Regions from separate parts of the Nitrincola nitratireducens genome, predicted to be linked through region 1. Evidence: predicted binding sites of a transcription regulator. Region 1 holds the regulator's gene; the other holds the start of a gene.

Region 1 (3,676 bases):
ACGATGACGGATGACGAAAGCAAGATTGAGCTTGCAGGGAACGTCCGTGTTATTGATAATTCATCTTTTGATGCACCTAGAGAGCTAAGAACAGAAACAATGACGTTATTTCCTTCGTCACAGTACGCTGAAACCGCAGACCCTGTCATGGTTGTACAGGCATTCAGTCAGCTATCAGCCATTGGCATGCAAGCCTGGCTGGGTGAACAACGGATCGAATTGCTTTCTGAGGTACGAGGATACTATGCAAAAAGTGAGTAAACTGATAGGCCTGTTGGGAATGGTGGTTCTGAGCAGCTTAGCCTTTGCACTTCCTGAAGATCGAAACCAGCCTATTCATGTTAGCGCTGATCAGGCCAGTTTAAATGAGGCTACAGGTGTTTCTGTCTATTCGGGCAATGTTGAAATCAAACAAGGCAGCATGATCCTCAAAGGCAGTCGTGTCGAACTTCATCGTGACAACCAAGGAAGCATTGCTCGGATCGTATCCTCTGGCAATCCAGCGGAGTTTCAACAGCAATCTGTAGCAAGCCAACCTGTAACACGCGCCTATGGCAATCAAATGGACTATCGTATCCCCACACAACTCATTACCATCACGGGCAATGCTCAAGTTCAACAAGCCAATGACCGCTTTACAGGACAGCGTATTGTTTACAACATGGATAAATCGATTGTAGATGCATTCGGTAGCGAGCAACCTGGTGGTCAACGCGTCGAAATGATCATTCAACCTAGGTCCAACAATTGATATGATCACGCTTGAAGCACAACATTTAGCTAAGTCGTATAAACGTCGACAGGTCGTGCGCGATGTGTCCTTACATCTTAAGCAAGGTGAAATTGTAGGACTCCTTGGCCCTAACGGTGCTGGAAAAACAACCTGCTTTTATATGATTGTTGGTTTGATCAACGCAGATCAAGGCGCTATTTTAATTGATGAAAAAGATATTACCCGTTTACCGATGCACGGGCGCGCACGCCTTGGCTTGGGCTACTTGCCACAAGAAGCCTCCGTATTCAGGAAACTATCGGTTGCTGAAAACATCTTGGCTGTTTTACAAACGCGAAAAGATCTTAACTCATCTCAGCGCAAGGCAATGCTTGAAAGCTTGCTAGAAGAGTTTAGTATTACGCATATACGTGACAGTTTAGGCATGTCCCTATCTGGTGGAGAGCGTCGACGTGTTGAAATCGCGCGAGCGTTGGCAACCGAACCTGCGTTTATTTTGCTTGATGAACCCTTTGCGGGTGTTGATCCAATATCGGTTAGCGATATAAAGCAAACGATCAAGCATCTACAATCTAAAAATATCGGCGTGTTAATCACGGACCACAATGTCCGTGAAACACTTGATATATGTGAACGAGCATACATTGTTTCGGAAGGTCATATCCTTGCAGAAGGCCACCCATCTGACATAATGGCAAATGAACAGGTTCGACAAGCCTATCTTGGCGAGCAGTTCAGGCTCTAAACATTAATCCGTATCCTTCAACTGAGTGATATATCTGGCATATGAAGCAAGCCTTACATTTAAAAATCGGCCAGCACCTCACCATGACGCCGCAATTGCAGCAGGCTATTCGCTTATTGCAATTATCGACGTTGGACCTACAACAAGAGATACAACAAGCGCTGGAAAGCAATCCGCTGCTTGAAATCAGCGAAGATGATACGGATACGGATATCCCAGTCCATTTAAGTTCGGACAACCAACGAGAGCTGAGCACAGAACCCTCCTCAAATGACCGTGAAGAGGTGGTTGAGCATGAAGCGGAAGCTGAGCACGATTGGAACGATCAAATACCTGAAGACCTCCCCACAGACAGCAGCTGGGAAGATACCTTTCAGCATCAAAGTTCAGGGAGCAGTTCTGACAGCGAATGGGCCGACAATGAAAACGACTCTCGTGAAGACACGCTGCTTGATCATTTAAATTGGCAGTTAAATTTAACACCTATGTCCGATGCGGATCGCCTGATTGCTGAAGCGATAATTGAGGCCATTGACCCTGATGGATATCTGCAGGTTAGTGTTGATGAACTCATGGAGCAATTCGTTGCTCAATTCCCCGATATCTTCAGTGATATTGACCTTGATGAAGTCATCGCCGTGTTACACAGGGTTCAACAATTTGACCCCCCTGGCGTTGCGGCACGTGATTTGAGCGAGTGTTTAAGCATTCAGATTAAACAATTACCAGACACTCTGCCTTGGAGAGAAACGGCTTTAAAGTTAGCGAATGAACATCTCCAACTCTTAGGGAATCATGACTACAAAGCGCTAATGCGCAAGCTGCGCTTGAACGAAGAAGACTTGTCGTCGGTCATCGAGATCATTCAGTCACTCAATCCAAAGCCCGGTGCCAGCATTGCTTCCAGTCAATCTGAATATGTCATACCTGATGTTGTCGTTCGCAAAGTCCAAGATCAATGGATTGTCTCGCTAAGCCCAGAGACATCACCGAAGCTTCAGATTAATACACAATATGCCGATTTAATTCGACGAGCCGACAACAGTGCTGACAACACCTATTTGAAAAACCACCTACAAGAAGCTCGCTGGTTTCTAAAGAGCCTAATGAGTCGAAACGAGACCTTATTAAAAGTCGCAACAGAAATCGTCGAGCGCCAAAAAGACTTCTTAGAAATGGGTGAAGAGGGCATGAAACCGATGGTCCTTCATGATATTGCTGAGGCCGTCTCTATGCATGAATCCACCATTTCACGTGTCACCACTCAAAAATTCATTCATACTCCTCGAGGTATTTTTGAATTGAAATATTTTTTCTCAAGCCAGGTGAACACGGCTGATGGAGAAGGCGCATCTTCAACAGCTATCCGAGCTCTGATTAAAAAGCTTGTTACAAGTGAGAATACCGCCAAGCCTTTAAGCGATAATAAAATTGCACAACTCTTAATGGAGCAAGGTATCAATGTTGCCCGTCGAACCGTAGCAAAATATCGTGAAGCTTTAGGTATTCCACCTTCTAATGAGCGTAAGCGTCTGCTTTAATTATAATAGATAGGTACGAGCCATTTCGTACCCTTACCAAGGAGACAACCCATGCAGATCAATATTACTGGCCACCATGTAGAATTGACTGAATCCCTAAATGACTACGTTCACACTAAATTTGAGCGTCTTGAACGTCATTTTGATAACATTACCAATGTTCAAGTCACACTGAGTATTGAAAAACAACGCCAGAAAGCGGAAGCTACAATGCACCTCGCCGGTGGTGAAGTGTTTGCGCAGTCCGAAAATGAAGATATGTATGCGGCGATTGATGCTTTGGTCGATAAACTTGACCGACAAGTTATTAAGCATAAAGAAAAAATGAAATCCCATAAATAAAGACGATTTAGTAATTATCATGCCTATTTCCGAGCTACTGACCGAATCAAGAACCCTTTGTCATATTGACGCCATCAGCAAAAAAAGGGTTCTTGAACTTGCCAGCCAAACCCTAGCTGAGCAAGCAAGCGGATTAGATGCTGAAGACATCTTCAGCGGTCTTTTAAACAGAGAGCGTCTCGGTAGCACTGGCATCGGCGACGGTGTGGCTATTCCACACTGTCGCTTGGCAGGTTGCACAGAGGCCTTAGCACTGCTCATGACCCTCCAATCAGCTGTCGATTTCGACGCCATCGATAACCGACCCGTTGATAT
Region 2 (3,676 bases), on a different contig from region 1:
GCGTCTTCTAACTCAGCAAGATCGGTATCTAGGAAGGCTACATCAACCAAGGACAATCGCTGCGCAGGATGGCCTAAGGCCGTCAATAAACGCCCGGTCAGTTTGATTTCATCTTTTAACAGGCGCTGCAAGCTCGGCGGTGTTTCTTCATCCACGGCAATCGCCACATAGGTCGCACCCTGTACCAACAAAGCTAACCAAAGCTCTGCACCAATACCTGCAGCTTCCTCTAGCGCAACAGGCAGAACATGCGTTGGTAGTGCCTCTAGGTCGATATCGGTATGCTCTGCATGAATCAAGATGGCAGGATGCTCTCCCCCTGCCTGACGATAGCTATCCAAATAATGCCGTAAACGGTCAAGCTGTGATTGCGGACGTGGCGCTGCAAAGGTTAACGCACCTGTCGGACATGCAGTGGTACAACTGCCCGCTCCATGACATAAATGCACATCGACACTGATTTGAAAGTCATGCGTATCTGTGCGGTTATGGCTGGTGATTGCATCGGCAGGACACACGTCCAAGCAACGAGTGCACCCCAGCTTACCTCGATCAGAATGGGCGCAGATATCATGATTGACTTGGACATATTCCGGTTTTTCAAATTCGCCAACTAAGGACGAAATCTCTTCAATGGCCTGAACAAGATGATCAGAATCGGCTGCAATGTGAAAATAACCAGGCGGCGACATTTCAGCGGCTAGGGTGGGCTCTGGATTTAAATCCAGCACCATGTCAAATGTATCTTTGCCCGTGTACAGCTTGGCCGGATTAACGATGTCACCCTGTGGGCTTTTAAGCTGAAGATGGTAGGAACCTAACCAACCCGTTAAAGACTCAAGCGGTAGGTATATTGGGGTAAGTTCAGGCACGGCCGCTAAGGCTTTTTCCAAATGCTCATCTGATTGGCTGCTTACTTGCCCCATCGCCAGTAAGGTGATGCTTTTCAAACCTGATAACTGAGCCGCTGCCAAGCGAATAAGGTCTTCTGGACCTAAGATTAAAAGATGTCCTTGGCTGGTATAGGTGATTAAGTTGTCTTGTAAGGTTAGCACAGGCGGCAAGGCATTGATCGCCTGCTGGCGCGCTCTCGCGTTGTCTTGCGAACTTGCCGTAAAGACCTTCATTGGAATTAAGCTGTTTGGTTTCATTGACACTCTCTCAGGCTCGCCTATATCGTTATTTTCAATAGCAATGGCGGTCGAGTTATTTAGTTATAGTGTTAAGATAGCAATTAAGAAGCCAAGATTTACGACCATAAAAGCACAAAATACTGACACGAAAGCCAGGCTTTATAGATCGAGAATCCACAACTGCATCATTTTGTCTCGCCTTGTTCATTTTTACTGTGCAAGACTGGCTCATCAAAGGCATCGACTTTCTGATCATCCACTCCCTCTTTTTCAAAAGAAACATCTTCAGAATCAACCACTTTATTATCCGAAAGTAGAACATCCCTCGCCTTTTCCATGGCTCATCCATGCGTTCTTGCGCCCAACCTCGGACGACCTCTCCAGGTTTCAAAATTAATTTAGTTGGATTTGAATAGTCCAAAGCGTAATCATCCAAAGGATCTCGTACATTGAACTCAGGCTGATGAAAAAACTGACGTAATGCCTTTTTCTTAAGTTCTGCTGAAACTCCACTCGAGAAAAACATCGACATATCGCTTTTGGATGTGATCGTAGATAAATCTGGCATATCAATATCCGTGAGTACAACCTCCTCACTCGGCAGCTCCTCAGACGAATGCGGAGAGCTTTCAGATTCCTCCACGTCTGTGATAACGACTGACGTATCGGATTCAATTGATGCATCCTCTATCGCAACAGAAGAGTCTAGCTCTGAAGCAGGAGATGAAGAGTCATCCAGCTCACGTCGTTTTAATCGAGACCAACGCGATAAAAAACCATCCGTCATGAGGAGGCTCCTTCTGATGAACTGGCTGTTCTTAAGCGCCGTTTATTGGCTTTTGGATCCTCAACCTCTCCGTGTTCAGCCATAAAGGCTTCCAACCACGCATGTATCGCTTCAGGTAATGGAATGCTTAACACTGGCTGGTTTGCATCCATATAATCGGCGGCAACATCTTGAGCACAGGTAAGCTTTCGAGGAAGAGACAGGTCAGATGACACCTCTTCACAAACAACAAAGAGCTTTGGCGTTTCCGCGCTTAAATTGAAACGATACGCAATGCGCTCATCACGAAAGAGCTGTAACCAAATCATGTGAGCATCGCTGCGCTGAGGATCTTTCGCATAAACTTCGGCTACAGACCACGTAATACACGGCCAACCTCTCGACAGTTTTTCATGTTTTTCCAACCGAACCCACAAAGGCCATGTATCTAATGTTGGATAACGAACAGACGGCTTCATGTCTTTCCCCTTTTTTAACGAAGTATAGATCACAGGCAAAGACTGTGCCGTGATGTCTAACAAGGATCAAATCAGGGCTACAGACAGTTTCCCTTCAAAAAAATAGGGTCAATAAATCACATTCCTTGTTTTACAATGGGACATTTTGACGCAACTTAAGCCCATTGGCTGCATAACAAGAAACCATACCCACCTAGCAAGGCCAACCCCTCGCCACCACTGGTATGATAGTTGCTTCACAACCTGCACCACGGGATTCAAATTAAGGAATACTCATGACCCTTGCGCACCGCCCCTTATTGACTCAAGCACGCGCACCGCTCACAACCCAAATCAGGGTGATGGATGAACAGGGCGAATGGAGAGATCAAGCCCTCGCCTGCGAACGCCCACTGACCCTCTACCTGAACAAGCGTGAAATTGTCACGCTCATGACCTTGGGCGAAAACCCGGAAGCCTTGGTGTTAGGCTACCTTCGCAATCAAAACCTTGTTGAACGCTTAGAAGATGTTATCGCGGTTCAAGTGGATTGGGACGTTTCTGCAGCGGTTGTTGTCACAACCCACACCCCCGATGATATTGATGAAACCCTCTCTAAACGAACCGTAACAACGGGTTGTGGCCAAGGCACTGTGTTTGGTAATCAAATGGCTCGCCTTGAGCAAATAACCCTATCGCCTTGGCCGATCAAACAATCTCAGATTTATCATTTATTGGATGTGCTCAACCAACATAATGAAACCTACAAGAATGCCGGAGCGGTTCACGGTTGCGGCGTTTGCTCAATCGAGGGGGACGTTCTCGCATTTTGTGAGGATATAGGGCGCCATAATGCGGTTGACACCCTCGCAGGTCATTTATGGCTGAATGCCATAGATGCATCTGACAAGCTGTTTTACACCACCGGACGACTCACCTCTGAAATGGTGATTAAAACCGCGCAAATGGGCATGAGTGTCCTCCTCTCTCGTTCAGGCGCAACAGAGATGGGACTCGAAATTGCACAGCAACTCGGAATTCTGATGTTAGCTAGGGCAAAAGGTCGGCATTTTCTCGTCTTTAGTGGCCAAGACCGCCTACTTCTTGATGACAAACCTACCGCCCAAGCTCGGTCAGAGAAAAAGGGGAAACGTGATGACTGAGCAGCACCCTTACCTGACGGTAAAAGAAGTCGCCCTTTATTTACACCTGAATGAGAAGAAAGTATACCAACTGGCAAGTGATGGCCATTTACCAGCGACCAAAGTGACGGGTAAATGGCTGTTTCCAAGAAAACTGGTAGATCAGTGGCTGCTAGA

The links. The regulator sigma-54, encoded in region 1, starts transcription at its own class of promoters, with help from an activator protein. The targets are predictions, from matches to a motif close to TGGCACNNNNNTTGCTNT.
Region 2: the regulator sigma-54 is predicted to act here: its motif matches at 2,411-2,428, upstream of D791_RS14485 (DUF3305 domain-containing protein).

What each region holds. Positions count from the first base shown of each region.
Region 1 is NZ_AONB01000001.1:58,357-62,032, reverse strand. It holds gene lptC (LPS export ABC transporter periplasmic protein LptC) at 1-261, shown strand, start outside; gene lptA (lipopolysaccharide transport periplasmic protein LptA) at 254-751, shown strand; gene lptB (LPS export ABC transporter ATP-binding protein) at 753-1,478, shown strand; gene D791_RS00280 (RNA polymerase factor sigma-54) at 1,520-3,019, shown strand; gene hpf (ribosome hibernation promoting factor) at 3,071-3,361, shown strand; gene D791_RS00270 (PTS sugar transporter subunit IIA) at 3,381-3,676, shown strand, end outside.
Region 2 is NZ_AONB01000019.1:20,208-23,883, reverse strand. It holds gene D791_RS14495 (4Fe-4S dicluster domain-containing protein) at 1-1,151, opposite strand, end outside; gene D791_RS14490 (DUF3306 domain-containing protein) at 1,207-1,920, opposite strand; gene D791_RS14485 (DUF3305 domain-containing protein) at 1,917-2,378, opposite strand; gene D791_RS14480 (formate dehydrogenase accessory sulfurtransferase FdhD) at 2,654-3,520, shown strand; gene D791_RS21530 (helix-turn-helix domain-containing protein) at 3,513-3,676, shown strand, end outside.